DNA from 2 places in the Massilia oculi genome. Region 2 is predicted to be linked to the other one. Evidence: predicted binding sites of a transcription regulator. Region 2 holds the regulator's gene; the other holds the start of a gene.
The links. Region 2 encodes NrdR, which represses ribonucleotide reductase genes. Its sites were predicted from a motif close to CACNANATNTNGTG; they were not measured.
Positions count from the first base shown of each region.

Region 1: a site for NrdR is predicted at 3,922-3,935, ahead of DIR46_RS17065 (ribonucleoside-diphosphate reductase subunit alpha). Genes of this name have one in related genera too.

Region 1 is NZ_CP029343.1:3,738,030-3,745,533, reverse strand. Features, by position in the region: gene DIR46_RS17070 (ribonucleotide-diphosphate reductase subunit beta) at 1-482, opposite strand, end outside; gene DIR46_RS17065 (ribonucleoside-diphosphate reductase subunit alpha) at 711-3,641, opposite strand; gene DIR46_RS17060 (sigma-54-dependent transcriptional regulator) at 4,233-5,693, opposite strand; gene DIR46_RS17055 (sensor histidine kinase) at 5,709-7,361, opposite strand; gene DIR46_RS17050 (PP0621 family protein) at 7,362-7,504, opposite strand, start outside.
Region 2 is NZ_CP029343.1:1,063,576-1,071,079, reverse strand. Features, by position in the region: gene ybgC (tol-pal system-associated acyl-CoA thioesterase) at 1-220, opposite strand, end outside; gene DIR46_RS04995 (SDR family oxidoreductase) at 458-1,204, opposite strand; ZMP/ZTP riboswitch at 1,373-1,492, shown strand; gene glyA (serine hydroxymethyltransferase) at 1,603-2,850, shown strand; gene nrdR (transcriptional regulator NrdR) at 2,931-3,398, shown strand; gene pilV (type IV pilus modification protein PilV) at 3,509-4,045, shown strand; gene DIR46_RS04975 (PilW family protein) at 4,042-4,980, shown strand; gene DIR46_RS04970 (pilus assembly PilX family protein) at 4,988-5,680, shown strand; gene DIR46_RS04965 (type IV pilin protein) at 5,677-6,129, shown strand; gene DIR46_RS04960 (GspH/FimT family pseudopilin) at 6,138-6,695, shown strand; gene ribD (bifunctional diaminohydroxyphosphoribosylaminopyrimidine deaminase/5-amino-6-(5-phosphoribosylamino)uracil reductase RibD) at 6,779-7,504, shown strand, end outside.

The DNA.
Region 1 (7,504 bases), 2.7 Mb from region 2:
AAGATCTCGCCTTCGTCCAGGCCCAGCGATTCGACGATGTACTGGTAGGCGTGGGTGTGGATCGCTTCTTCGAAGGCCTGGCGCAGCAGGTACTGGCGGCACTCGGGCGCGGTGATGTGGCGGTAGGTGCCCAGCACGATATTGTTCGCGGCCAGCGAGTCGGCGGTCACGAAGAAGCCCAGGTTGCGCTTGACCAGGCGGCGCTCGTCTTCCGACAGGCCGTTCGGGTTTTTCCACAGCTCGATGTCGCGCTGCATGTTCACTTCTTGCGGCATCCAGTGGTTCGCGCAACCGGCCAGGTATTTGTCCCATGCCCACTTGTACTTGAACGGCACCAGCTGGTTCACGTCGGTTTCGCCGTTGATGATGCGCTTGTCGTCGGCGTTGACGCGCTTGGCCACTTCAGCGGCGGGGGCGGCGTCAAGGTTGGCGGCTTGTGGGGCGCGCTGGGCGCTGGTTGGTTCGTCGTCCCAAGAGAGCATGATGATTTCCTTCCGTGGTGGCCTGTCGCGTTGGGCGCGGTGAGGTCACGTGTGTGTGTTGATAATTTTGTCGGCCGACGAGGGGGAACCTGTGGGGGTTCGCGTGGTGCTGGCGAACTTGGGTTCCCGCCTGCGCGGGAAGTCGTTTCCGCCAGTGGCGGGAACGACAAACTGACTTGATCTGGGGTGCGAGCGAACCATTCGGTCGGCCCGCACCTGGTTACAGCATTACTGGCAGGCTTCGCATTCCTCGAAACCGTCGTCGCCCGGACGCAGGTAGCAGGCGGCGCCTTCGGCTTCCGGTGCGGCTGGTGCTGCTGCCGCGGCGGCGGCGACCGAAGCGGCTGCCGGTGCTGCATGACCTGCCTGCAGGCCGCCCGAGACCGGCACGGCGTTCAGGGCGCCGGTGCGGGTGGTCGACTTCTCCAGGTGGGTCGCGGCGATGGTGCGCAGGTAGTAGGTGGTCTTCAGGCCACGCAGCCACGCCAGCTTGTAGGTCTCGTCCAGCTTCTTGCCCGAGGCGCCGGCCATGTAGATGTTCAGCGACTGCGCCTGGTCGATCCACTTCTGGCGGCGCGAGGCGGCTTCCACCAGCCACTTCGGCTCCACTTCGAAGGCGGTCGCGTAGATGTCGCGCAGGTCTTGCGGCACGCGGTCGATCTTCGAGAGCGAACCGTCGAAGTACTTCAGGTCGGCGATCATGACTTCGTCCCACAGGTCGCGCGCCTTCAGGTCGCGCACCAGGTAGGAGTTGATCTCGGTGAATTCGCCCGACAGGTTCGACTTCACGTACAGGTTCTGGAAGGTCGGCTCGATGCAGGCCGACACGCCGATGATGTTCGAGATGGTCGCGGTCGGAGCGATCGCCACGCAGTTCGAGTTACGCATGCCGAACTGCTTGATGCGCTCGCGCACCACGGTCCAGTCCATCGATTCGCTGGTGTCCTGCTCCAGGTAGCCGCCGCGTTCCTCGGCCAGCAGCTTGATCGAGTCCTGCGGCAGGATGCCGCGGTCCCACAGCGAGCCGGTGTAGGTCTCGTAGCGGCCGCGTTCCTCGGCCAGCTCGGTCGACGCCAGGTAGGCGTAGTAGCAGACCGCTTCCATCGAGGTGTCGGCGAACTTGACGGCCTGCTCCGATGCGAACGGGATGCGCATCATGTGCAGGCAATCCTGGTGACCCATGATGCCCATGCCCACCGGACGGTGGCGCAGGTTCGAGTTGCGCGCCTTTTCCACCGCGTAGTAGTTGATGTCGATGACGTTGTCCAGCATGCGCATCGCGGTGCGGATGGTCTTCTGCAGCTTGACGTGGTCCAGGCCATCGCCCTTCATGTGCTGCGGCAGGTTCACCGAGCCCAGGTTGCAGACGGCGATTTCGTCGGCGCTGGTGTTCAGGGTGATCTCGGTGCACAGGTTCGACGAGTGCACCACGCCCACGTGCTGCTGCGGCGAACGGATATTGCATGGGTCCTTGAAGGTGATCCATGGGTGGCCGGTCTCGAACAGCATCGACAGCATCTTGCGCCACAGGTCCATGGCTTCGATCTTCTTGAAGACCGCCATTTCGCCGTTGGCGGCCTTGGCTTCATAGGCCAGGTAGGCTTTTTCGAAGGCCTTGCCGGTCAGGTCGTGCAGGTCTGGCGTCTCGGATGGCGAGAACAGGGTCCAGGCGCCCTTTTCCATCACGCGCTTCATGAACAGGTCGGGAATCCAGTTCGCGGTGTTCATGTCGTGGGTGCGGCGGCGGTCATCGCCGGTGTTCTTGCGCAGGTCCAGGAATTCTTCGATGTCCAGGTGCCAGGTTTCCAGGTAGGCGCAGACCGCGCCCTTGCGCTTGCCGCCCTGGTTCACCGCCACGGCGGTGTCGTTGACCACTTTCAGGAACGGGACCACGCCCTGCGAACGGCCGTTGGTGCCCTTGATGCGCGAACCCAGCGCGCGCACCGGCGTCCAGTCGTTGCCCAGGCCACCGGCAAACTTCGACAGCAGTGCGTTTTCCTTGATGGCGTCGTAGATGCCTTCCAGGTCGTCGCCGACGGTGGTCAGGTAGCACGACGACAGCTGCGAGCGGCGGGTGCCCGAGTTGAACAGGGTCGGGGTCGAGCTCATGAAGTCGAACGACGACAGCAGGTTGTAGAACTCGATGGCGCGCGCTTCGCGGTCGTCTTCGCGCAGGGCCAGGCCCATCGCGACACGCATGTAGAAGGCCTGCGGCATTTCGATGCGCACGTCGCGCACGTGCAGGAAGTAGCGGTCGTACAGGGTCTGCAGGCCGATGTAGCCGAACTGCAGGTCGCGGTCGGCGACGATGGCTTTCGCCAGGCGCTCGAGGTCGTACTTGCCGAGCTCTTCGTCCAGCAGCTCGTTGTGGATGCCCTTGGCGATGTATTGCGGGAAGTAGGTCAGGTATTCGGCGGCGGCGCCGGCTTGCGGCACTTCGTGGCCGAAGACTTCTTTACGGATGGTGTGCAGCAGGATGCGGGCGGTCACCTGGCTGTAGGCCGGGTCCTTTTCCATCAGGGCTCTAGCCGCAAGGATGGCGGACTTGTACAGCTCTTCGACCGGCACGCCGTCGTACAGGTTCTTCAGGGTCTCGGCGACGATCGCGTCGGCGTCGACGTGCTTTTCCAGGCCCGAGCAGGCGGCGCCCACCAGGGCGTGGACGTCGTTGATGTCCAGCAGGCGGCGCTCACCGCCATCGACCACGTGGATCTGCGGCGCGGCGACCGGGGCGCCGCCGGCGGCTTCCTTGGCCGCGCGGCGCTCGTCCATGCGCTTGGCGCGGTACAGCACGTATTCACGCGCGACGTCGTGCTCGCCCGAACGCATCAGCGACAGCTCGACCTGGTCCTGCACGTCTTCGATGTGGAAGGTGCCGCCGTTCGGCTGGCGGCGCACCAGCGCGGCCACGACGTTACCGGTCATCTGTTCCACCAGCTCGCGGATGCGCGCCGAGACCGCGCCCTGGCCGCCGGCCACGGCCAGGAAGGCCTTGGTCATCGCGACCGAGATCTTGTGCGGCTCGAAAGCGACGACGGCGCCGTTGCGGCGGATGACGCGGTAGTCGCCGCGCGCGACGATCTCGGCCGGGGTTGGGCTGGTCGACGCCGATCCTGGGGTGACGTGCTGGTTGATCGAGATGTTCTGTGCTGTTTGCATTGAGCCTCCAGGATGAGCGGTCGGGACCACTACTTGTTTACACGGGGACCGTCTTGCGTCTTCCGCGCCCCGGTCCGTCAACAAAATTGTAGAAAAACGATACCCCGCCAATCGGTAGCCCAGGCTGGCAAACCAGAAAAGCAGGGTACAAATAAAATTAAATAAAGCGTGTCGGCAAGTGACTGATTGACTGTCCGATGAACAAACTTGTGGGCAACTTGTGGACAACCCGCGGACAACTCGCTGCTAGCGACTCCGCTAGTATCTTTCAGTCTGCTACCACTACATCTAGTGCCGAGCTTTGATATCAGACTAATTGTAGTACCTGATTTGCCGTACAGGCAAGCGAATAAATGCCCAAAATTTTTGGTTTTAACGTTCGCGAGCCTTGACATTTGGCGGTCGCCCAACAGAAGGGGACGTCGCTGTGAGCGAGTACTAACATCAGGGAAATTTCCGGAAAAGCGAGCAGGCGGCCATCCGTTTTCTCACTCGTCAATATAGGGCAGCGCTGCCCTGTAGCGGTGCATTGTGCACCAGTTTAATTACCGGAAAGTAACAACAAGTGGGACATCGGCCATCGGCAGGCGATCAGTCCTCGGGCGCGCAGATCTCCAGCTTCTGCATCTGGTAGCGCAACTGGCGTACGCTGATCCCGAGCAGGGCTGCCGCCTGGGTGCGGTTGAACTGGGTCTGCTGCAGCGCGCGCCCGATGATGTCGCGTTCGACCTGCTCAAGATATTCGGGCAGGTTGCTCGGCAGTTCGGCCGGGCCGAGGGCGACCGGCGCAGCTACCGGCCTGGGATCGGGTAAAGGAGGCAGTTCAATGGAAGGAATCGCCGGCGCCGGAGCCGGCTCCGCCGCCGCGACCGGCGAAGCCGTCTCGCTCCGCCCTCCTTCCGCCGGCCGCGCCGCCTTGAGCGACAGGTCCCCGACCTGGATCACGCCATCGTTGGCGAACGCCAGCGCCCGCTCCAGCACGTTCTCCAGCTCGCGCACATTGCCAGGGAAGGAATACGCCTTCAATGCCTCCAGCACGCCCGGCCCGAGCGAGGCCTGCCCCGGCCCGGCCAGCCGGTCCAGGATGCCATTCGCCAGCAGGGCCAGGTCGTCCAGCCGCTCGCGCAGCGGCGGCAGCGCCAGCTCGATCACGTTCAGGCGATAAAACAGGTCTTGCCTGAACTTGCCCGTCTCGACGCAGCGCGCCAGGTCCTGGTGGGTGGCGCTGATGATGCGCACGTCGACCGGTTCCTCGCCCGTGGCGCCGATCTTGCGCACGCGCCGCTCCTGGATCGCGCGCAGCAGCTTGACCTGCATCGCCAGCGGCAGGTCCGCCACCTCGTCCAGCATCAGGGTGCCGCCGTTGGCGGCCTGGAAGAAGCCATCGCGCTCCTCGGCCGCGCCGGTGAAGGCGCCCTTGCGGTAGCCGAAGAACTCGGCCTCCATCAGGGTTTCGGGGATGGCGCCGCAGTTCACCGCCACGAAGGGTTTGCCGGCACGCGAACTCTGGGCGTGGATCTCGCGCGCCGCCAGCTCCTTGCCGCTGCCCGATTCGCCGGTGATCGAGATCGGCGCCATCGAGCGCGCCAGGCGCGCGATCTGGGCGCGCAGCGACTGCATCGCCGGCGAATGGCCGATCATGCGCGAGGCCAGCGCGCCGCCGTCGGCCGCCGCGGCGCCCCCTTCCGACAATTTCAGGGCCGAGCGCACCATCACGCGCAGCGCGTCGAGCGCCACCGGCTTGGCGATGTAGTCGAAGGCGCCGGCCTTCAGCGCCACCACCGCGTTCTCGGCGCTGCCGTAGGCGGTGATCACGGCGACCGGCGTGCCCTTGCCCGAGGCGGCGACCTCGCGCACCAGTTCCAGCCCCAGGCCATCCGGCAGGCGCATATCAGTGAGCACCAGTGCGTACTGGTGCTCTTCAAACAGACTACGCGCCTGGCGCAACGTGGCGGCGCTGTCGACGTCCAGGCCCATCTTGAGCAGGGTGATCTCGAGCAGCTCGCGCAGGTCGGCTTCGTCGTCGAGCACCAGGATGCGGGGCGCGCTCATGGGGCACCTCGTGGCTTATTCGAGGGCAAAGGTGATGACAAAGCGGCCGCTGGCCTTGCGCGGTCCCAGCGCGGACGGATCGAACCGGTATTCATAATCGAGTTTCGCATCGTTGTTCAGGCACAGTTCGCGCGCCAGGTAGAGTCCCAGGCCGGTCCCCTTGCTCGACGTAGTATAGAAGGGCTCGAACAGGTGGTCGCGCACTTCAGGCGTGATGCCGGGGCCGTCGTCCTGCACGTGCAGCTCGCGCCGGCCGGCGGCGTCGCGCGCCGGGAAGATGCGGATGCTGGCCGGCTGGCGGCTGGCGTAACGCACCGCATTGTTCAGCAGGTTGAGCAAGACCTCGTGCAGGTGCAGCGGATCGAAGCGCACCGCGCTGCCGCCCGGGTCGCCTATATAGACTATATCACCGGCCAGGCCGTGGATTTCGCAGAATTCGGCCTTCAGCTCTTCCAGGAAAGGGCCGAGCGCCACCGGTTCGCCGTTCGGCTGGGCCTTGCGCGACAGTTGCAGGATGTCTTCCACCATGCGGTTCACGCGCGTCACGTTGTCACGCACGATCTTCAGCAGGCGCACCTCGGCCGGGCCGTGCAGGTCTTCGGCCAGCAGATCGGTGGCGTGGCCGATCGCCGACAGCGGGTTGCGTACCTCGTGCGCGATGCTGGCGGTCAGGCGGCCCATCGAGGCCAGCTTGAGTTGCTGCGCCTGGTTTTCGATGGCGCTCACGTCCTGCATGAAGATCACGCTGCGGCCGGCCGCCTCGCCGCCGTCGGCCACGCGCGCGAAGCGCAGCTTGAGGTGCACCGGCTGGTCGCGCCGCCCGCGCACGTCACCGGCGCCGTCGCCTTCGCGATAGGGTTTGAGGGTGACGAAGGCCTTGTCGTTGTCGGGACCGGCCAGCCAGGCGTCGAAGGCCAGCGCCACCGGCTCGAAGGCGGGCGCAGCGCGCAGCGAGAACACCGAGGTATCGGCCAGGCCCAGCATGCGCCGCGCCGCCGGGTTGCCGGTGAAGACGGCGCCGTCCTCCCCCACCACCAGGATGCCGTCGCCGACGTCGGCGATCACGATCTCGTTGATCGCCTGCTGGATGCGCAGGTCGGCGCCGCGCTGGGCCGCCAGTTCTTCCTGCTTGAGCAGGCGCGCCGCCAGGCGGTTGACCATCAGCACGCCGGCGAAGAAGGCGGCGCCGAACAGGCCGGCCTGCATCAGGGGCGGGTCGCGCCCCTCGATCACCAGCTGCCAGAGGTTCAGGCCGAGCAGGAACAGGGTGGCGACCGCCGCCGAGAACAGCGCCAGCACCAGCGGCGCCAGGATCGCGGCGCCGGCCAGCGGAAACAGATACAGGATGCCCAGGCCGCTGCGCATGCCGCCGGCGGCCAGGTACAGCAGCGAAATCACCAGCAGGTCGACCGCGATCTGCAGCCCGAGCTGGATCAGGAAGCGGCGCTGCCAGCGCGCCGCCAGCGCGAACATCGCCGCGGTCAGCACATAGAAGACGCAGGTTTCGGTGTTGACCGGGTCGGGGCGCAGCGTGCCGCTTTCCACGTCGACGCCCAGGTACAGCAGCAGCACCAGGGCGATGACGATGCGGGTGACGGTGAAGGTCTGGAGCGAGCGCCACAGGGTCACGCGCGCGCCCGCCGACAGCGTGCCGGTGGCGGCCTTCAACTACTTGGGCGGCAGGCGCACGTGGCCTGGCGAGCAGTAATCCAGGCCGTCGGCCTTCACCGTCTCGGACGCCGGGAAGTAGACGCCGCAGTGCGCGCACTGGGCCATGGCCTCGATCTGGCCGGGCGCCGCGGCCGGCCCGC
Region 2 (7,504 bases):
CGTCGAGACGGGCGGCGGAGCGGTAATCGAGGGTCATGCTCCTGACGACGAAGGCCGTATGGTCCGCGTCGATCAGGGTTTGTTGTTCGATTCCAAGCGCGCGCAGGAACTCGGTACGGCCACGCTCGAAGAACTTCAGGTAGTTGGCATGATAGACAATGCCTCCGGCGTCGGTATCCTCGTAATAAACCCTGACTGGCCAGTTATACACTGAAGGCATTCTTTGTTGCCGAATAAATGAAAACGGGAAAGATTTTACGCGACTTTCCACTTTAATATGTACGCTGACGTACGTTTAAAGTGGAAAAGTTTTACGTACAGATAGCACGGGGTCGTGCTTTTGAGCAGTAGTAGACTTGAAACGTAGTTAAAAGACCAATCACTGTAACATTTTCTCACAAATAATAGTCGTGTGGCCGGTCTTTGTGGCCACGCGATGCGGCAGGCATGGCGTCGATCAGCTCCGGCGCACGCTGAACGGCGAGAACCCCTGGCAGGTCGGCATCAGTTCGATGCTGTTGACGTTGACATGCGGCGGCAGCGTCGCGATCCAGTAAGCGGTGTCGGCGATGTCCTTCGCGGTCAGCGGCTGGGTGCCTTCATAGACCTTCGCCGCGGCTGCGTCGTCGCCCTTGAAGCGCACGTTCGAGAATTCGGTGCCGCCACACAGGCCCGGCGCGATATTGGTGGCGCGCACGCCGGTGCCGACCAGGTCGGCGCGCAGGTTCAGCGTGAACTGCTCGACGAAGGCTTTAGTTGCGCCATACACATTGCCACCCGGGTAAGGGTAGTGGCCGGCCACCGAGCCGATGTTGATCACCAGGCCGCTGCCGCGCGCCACCATGTCGGGGAGCACGGCGCGGGTCATGGTCACCAGGCCCTGGCAGTTGGTCGCGATCATGGTTTCCCAGTCTTCCAGCGGCACTTCTTGAGCCGGCGCCGTGTTCAGCGCCAGGCCGGCATTGTTCACCAGCACGTCGATCTGTTTCCACTCGGGTGGCAGGCCGGACAGGGCGGCCTCGATCGAGGCGCGGCTCGTCACGTCCAGGGTCACGGCCAGGGCGGACTCGCCCAGCTCACGCGCCAGTTCGGCGATGCGGTCGGTGCGGCGCGCGGCCAGGACGACGCGGTGGCCATGGGAGACGAAGGTGCGCGCCATTTCGGCGCCGAAGCCGGCCGATGCGCCGGTGATGAAGACGATCATGATGGGTCCTTGGATGGCAACAGGGGGCAGGCGGGAGAGGCAAGGCGCGCTGCCGAACCGTAAAATTGTAGCCGAAACGACCACGGGTCCGCTGGGGACCGCCCTTTCTCGGCCGGCACAGCGGTTTCCTTGCCCTGCGATGGGGAGTTCAGTACAATTTGGAGTCCTTACGTCTCACGTAACTGGCGAAACACCGCGTACGCGCACCATTCGGATGCACGGCGCGGCAAAGGTGGGCACCCACCGGGGAACGTGAGACGCCATACGCCGTTCGCCTGGGCAGCCATCAACCGGTACGCGTTCGATCGCGGCTGCCTGCGCCCGTGCCTACGGCCCGCCCCGGCTCCCGCCTTTCAACGCCACCCGTTGCCTGGATTACTATCGATTGGAGTTTTTACATGTTTGCCAAAGACCATACGCTCGCCAATATCGACCCGGAACTGTGGGATGCAATTCAAAAAGAAAACGTTCGCCAGCAAGACCACATCGAGCTGATCGCCTCCGAGAACTACACCTCGCCGGCCGTGATGGAAGCGCAGGGCTCGCAGCTGACCAATAAATATGCCGAAGGCTATCCGGGCAAGCGCTACTACGGCGGCTGCGAATACGTCGACGTCGCCGAGCAGCTGGCGATCGACCGCCTGAAGGAACTGTTCGGCGCCGAAGCCGCCAACGTTCAGCCGAACTCGGGTTCGCAGGCCAACCAGGGCGTGTTCTTCGCCATGCTCAAGCCGGGCGACACCATCATGGGCATGTCGCTGGCCGAAGGCGGCCACCTGACCCACGGCATGTCGCTGAACATGTCCGGCAAATGGTTCAACGTCGTCTCGTACGGCCTGACCGCTGAAGAAGACATCGACTACGAAGCGCTGGAGAAGCAGGCGCACGAGCACAAGCCGAAGATGATCATCGCCGGCGCGTCGGCATTCGCCCTGCGCATCGATTTCGAGCGCATCGCCAAGGTCGCCAAGGACGTCGGCGCCTGGTTCATGGTCGACATGGCCCACTACGCCGGCCTGATCGCCGCCGGCGAATACCCGAACCCGGTGCCGCACGCCGACTTCGTCACCTCGACCACCCACAAATCGCTGCGCGGTCCGCGCGGCGGCATCATCCTGATGAAGGCCGAGCACGAGAAGGCCATCAACTCGGCGATCTTCCCGGGCATCCAGGGCGGTCCGCTGATGCACGTGATCGCCGGTAAGGCCGTGGCGTTCAAGGAAGCGCTGTCGCCGGAGTTCAAGCAATACCAGAAGCAGGTCGTGAAGAATGCCAGGGCGCTGGCGGAGACCCTGATCGCGCGCGGCCTGCGCATCGTGTCGGGCCGTACCGAATCGCACGTGATGCTGGTCGACCTGCGCGCCAAGGGCCTGACCGGCAAGGAAGCGGAAGCGATCCTGGGCCAGGCTCACATGACCTGCAACAAGAACGGCATCCCGAACGACCCGCAGAAGCCATTCGTCACCTCGGGCATCCGCCTGGGCAGCCCGGCCTTCACCACCCGCGGCTTCAAGGAAGAAGACGCGGTCACCGTCGGCAACCTGATCGCCGACGTGCTGGACAACCCGCACGACGCCGCGACCATCGAGCGCGTGAAGGGCGAAGTCAAGAAGCTGACCGACAAGTACCCGGTGTACGCCCGATAAGCGCTCGCTGATCGTCGCGATGTATGGGGCCGGTTCGCCGGCCCGCTCAGTATCCATGTAGTACCTGCAGCCCCGGCGCCATGAAATGTCCCTTTTGCCAGCATGAAGAAACACAAGTCCTCGATACCCGCGTATCGGAGGAAGGGGACGCCATCCGGCGCCGGCGCCGCTGCGGCAAGTGCGACAAGCGCTTCACCACCTATGAGCGCATCGAGCTGTCGATGCCGATCATCGTCAAGAAGAATGGCAGCCGCACCGAATTCGCCTCCTCCAAGCTGCGCGGCAGCCTGATGCTGGCGCTGCGCAAGCGCCCGGTGGCGGCCGAAGCGATCGACGGCGCCGTCGCCTCGATCGAGGAAAAACTGCTGACCAGCGGCCGGCGCGAAGTCCCCAGCGTGTATGTCGGCGAGCTGGTGATGGAAGAGCTCAAGCGCCTCGACAAGATCGCCTATATCCGCTTCGCTTCCGTCTACAAGAATTTCGAGGACCTGGATTCCTTCCAGGCGGCGCTGGCCGAAGTCGGGCACCAGCGCAAGCTCGACAACTGACGTCGTTTCCAAGTTCCGCTTTTCGTCCGACGCATTCTTGCGTCGACGCATGGGCGCCTGTGTCCTGCCTGATAACTTCTCTGCTCGCACATCGTTAGCGGAGGATAGGCATGCAGGCGCATCTCCCCGCCCGCCCGGGCGGTTTCACCATGATCGAAGTGCTGGTGGCCATGTTCGTGCTCGCGGTCGGCGTGGTCGGCGCCAGCGCGGCGCAGCTGGCGGCCCAGCGCACGCGCCAGCATGCGGCATTGACCTCCGAAGCGGCGCTGCTGGCCTTGTCATTAACCGCGCGCATGCAGGCCAACGCCCAGGTGGCGAGCCTGCCGGACGGCGCCAATCCCTATTTGCCGCTCGATTACAAGGCGCTCGATGCCAGCCCGCCGGCAGGCGGCGCCGCGTGTTTCGGCGCGGGCTCCTGCGATCCGCTGGCGCTGGGCGCCTTCGACCTGCGCGAGACGCGCCTGGCGCTGCATCGGGGCTTTCCATCGGGCCGCATCGCGGTCTGCCGCGACGGCGCGCCGTGGGATGCCGACCACGGCCGCTACCGATGGGCGTGCAGCGGGGACGCAACTGCGCCGGTGGCGATCAAGATCGGCTGGCATGGCACGCAGGACGGGCCGGGCTACGTGTTGCTGGTGGCGCGATGAGGGCGGTCAACGCACGCGGGCGCCAGGCCGGCCTGACCATCGCCGAACTGATGGTGGCGATGGCGCTCGGCCTGGCGGTGCTGCTGGCCAGCGGCTCGCTCCTGATCACCAGCGTGCGCGCGCATGCCGCCGTGATGGAAGCGTCCGAGATGGACGACAGCGGCCGCTATGCCGTCGATGCGCTGGCGCGCGCCATCCGCCTGGCGGCGCACGTCGACTGGGCGGCGCATCCGATGTCCGACCCTGCGGCGCCGGCCCGGCTGGCCGGCCTGGATGCCAGTTCACTAGAGCGGTCCGGCGTCGGCATCGATGCGACCTTGCCCGACGAAGCCAATGGCAGCGACGTGCTGGCCCTGCGCTTTCCCGGCAGCGGCGCACCGCCCGACGGCGACGGCGCCACCCTCGATTGCGCCGGTTTCCCCGTGCATCGCGACGAAGAGGGCTGGAGCATCTTCTACGTCGCCCGCAACGCCCAGGGCGATGCCGAGTTGCGTTGCAAGTACCGGGGCGCGAGCAACTGGTCGTCGGATGCGGTGGCGGGCCGGGTCGACGGCTTCCAGGTGCTGTACGGCCTGGATGCCGACGGCGACGGTGTGCCGGACCGCTACGTCAATGCGACCGAGCTGGGCGCGCTCGACGCGGCGCTGGTGCTGGCAGGCGCCACGCCAGACGAGCGCGCGGCCGACCTGCGCAAGCGCACGCACTGGAAGCGGGTGGCGCTGGTGCGGTTCGCGCTGCTGCTGCATGGGCCGCGCCTCGATCCCGGCGCGGATGCCGACATCGCCTACGACTTGTTCGGGCCGGATCATGGCGCCGCCTTTTCCACAGGCGACCCGGGCACGCGGCTGGCGGGAGCGGCGCTCGACGACGGGCGCGCACCCCGCATGCGCAAGGTCTATGGCGCGACCATCGCCTTGCCGGTGGCGCCGGATTGAACCTCGCATGCGTACCCTCAATTCACCGACCCGGCGGCGGGAAGGCGGCATTGCGCTTCTGACCGCCCTGGTCCTGATGCTGGCGGTGCTCATGACCGGCATCGCGTCCACCCGCGGCGCCCTGCAGGGGGCGCGCGCCGCCGCCCACGAACGCGATCGCGTGCTGGCGCTGCAGATGGCCGACGCCGCGCTGCTGGATGCGGAGCGGGACATCGAAGGCGGCGCCGACCCCGGCTCGGCGCGGGCCAACGCGATCGCCGGCGGCAGCGCTGACGCCTTCGTCGCCGGCTGCGGTGGCGGGCGGCCCTACAACGGCCTGTGCGCCCACGCGACCGATCCCGACCAGGTATCCGGGCTGCTGGCCGACGATGACGGCCCGGCGATCCTGGTGGGCAGCTTTACCGGGCAGGGCATGCCGGATGGCGAGGGCGCGCTGCCGCTCGCGGCGCCGCGCTACCTGATCGAGCTGATGCCGACGACGCCCGACGGCCAGCTGTACCGGATCACGGCGCGCGGCGCCGGCAGCATGCCCGGCACCCATGCCGCGCTGCAGGCCTATTACCGCAAGCCGCCCGATGGTGCGCGGGGACGGCGCGTCGGCTGGCGCGAGCTGGGCAACTGGAGCGAAACGTTCGCGCTGCCTGGCGCAAGCGCGGCGGGCCATCCGACTGGAAAGGGCAGACGAAAGGATAGACAATGAGGCATGGCAGCAAGGGATTCACGCTGGTCGAACTGATGGCCGTGCTGGCCATCCTCGCCGTCCTGGCCGCGCTCGTTTATCCCTCATACACGCAGCAGGTGGTGAAGGCGCGCCGCATCGAGGCCCAACTGGCGCTGCTGGACATCATGCAGCGCCAGGAACAATACCGCGCGCTGCACCATTCCTATCTGGCGTTCTCGATCGATACGGAGGACGCCGACACCGGCCAATTCCCGACCTGGACCGGCAACAGCGCCGCCGCCAGCGCCCATGAGCTGGACGGTTACGCCTGTCCCGGCCAGGAGATCGCCCACTGCATCGAATTGCGCGCACGGCCGGGCACCGCCAATGTGGATGCCGGTTTCGCCGACCCCGACTGCGGCGACCTGACGCTCGACAGCACCGGCCGGCAGACGGCCAGCGGTCCGTCGGCGCGCTGCTGGCCGTGAGACGGGCGATGAGGAGGCGGCACTGCGCCGGCCTGTCGCTGGCCGAGCTGGTGGTGGTACTGGGGATGGTCGCGGTGACGGCGGCGGTGGCCGCTCCCGGCCTGCACGCGCTGGTGCGCGGCCAGCAGCTGCGCACCGCGTCGGGCGACCTGCATGGCGCGATCCAGCTCACGCGCTCCCAGGCGATCGCGCGCAACGAGCGGGTCATGCTGACGCCCAACGACGAGGCGGGCCGCGACTGGTCGCGCGGCTGGACCGTCTACGTCGATCGTGACGACGACCGCCGGCCGGGGGAGGGCGACGAGATCCTGGCCGTGCATTCTCCTCTGGCGGACGGCATGCGGGTCAGCTATTCCTTCACCAGCCCTGCGCCGCCGCAATACATCGCCTACAATGGCGCGGGACGCAGCTGCAGCGACACCAACAGTGCCGCATCGCGTCTCGGCACGCTGTCGCTATTCCATGGCGGCGGGGTGCGCCGTATTAAAATCAATATGCTCGGGCGTGCGCGCCTGTGCAATCCGGCCCGCGAAGACGGGTGCGACGGCGCCGCGGCGCCGCCCTGAAGGAAGAGATGGCGACCACCGATATGGCGACCAAAGAGATGGCGAACGGCTACAGCGAACTGATCCTGAACGATACCGACGGCATGGCCCTGGCCCTGGCCTGGGCGGCGCGCGGCATGTACATCACCGCGCCTAATCCGCGCATCGGTTGCGTGATCGTCAAGGACGGCATCGTGATCGGCGCCGGCCACACCCAGCCCGCCGGCCAGGCGCACGCCGAGATCCAGGCGCTGCGCGACGCCGCGGCGCGCGGCAACGACGTGCGCGGCGCCACCGCCTACGTGACGCTGGAACCGTGCAGCCACCACGGCCGCACGCCGCCATGTTCGGACGCCCTGGTGCAGGCCGGCCTGGGAAGAGTTGTGGCGGCGATGGTCGACCCGAATCCGCTGGTAGCCGGCCGTGGCCTGGCTCAGCTCGAGGCGGCCGGCATCGAGGTCAAGGCCGGCGTGCTGGCCGAGGCGGCGCAGGAGCTGAACGTCGGCTTCTTCTCGCGCATGGTGCGCGGCCTGCCGTGGGTGCGACTGAAAGTCGCGGCCAGCCTGGATGGCGCCACGGCGCTGGCCGGCGGCGAGAGCCAGTGGATCACGGGCGAACAGGCGCGCGCCGACGGCCACGCCTGGCGCGCGCGCGCCAGCGCGATCGTCACCGGCATCGGCACCGTCAAGTCCGATGATCCGCAGTTGACGGTGCGCGGCGTCGACACGCCGCTGCAACCGCGCCGCGTAATCGTCGACAGCCGCCTCGAGATCGACCTGGGCGCCCGCATCCTGCAGGGCGAACCATGCTGGATCGTGGCCGCCGTCGGG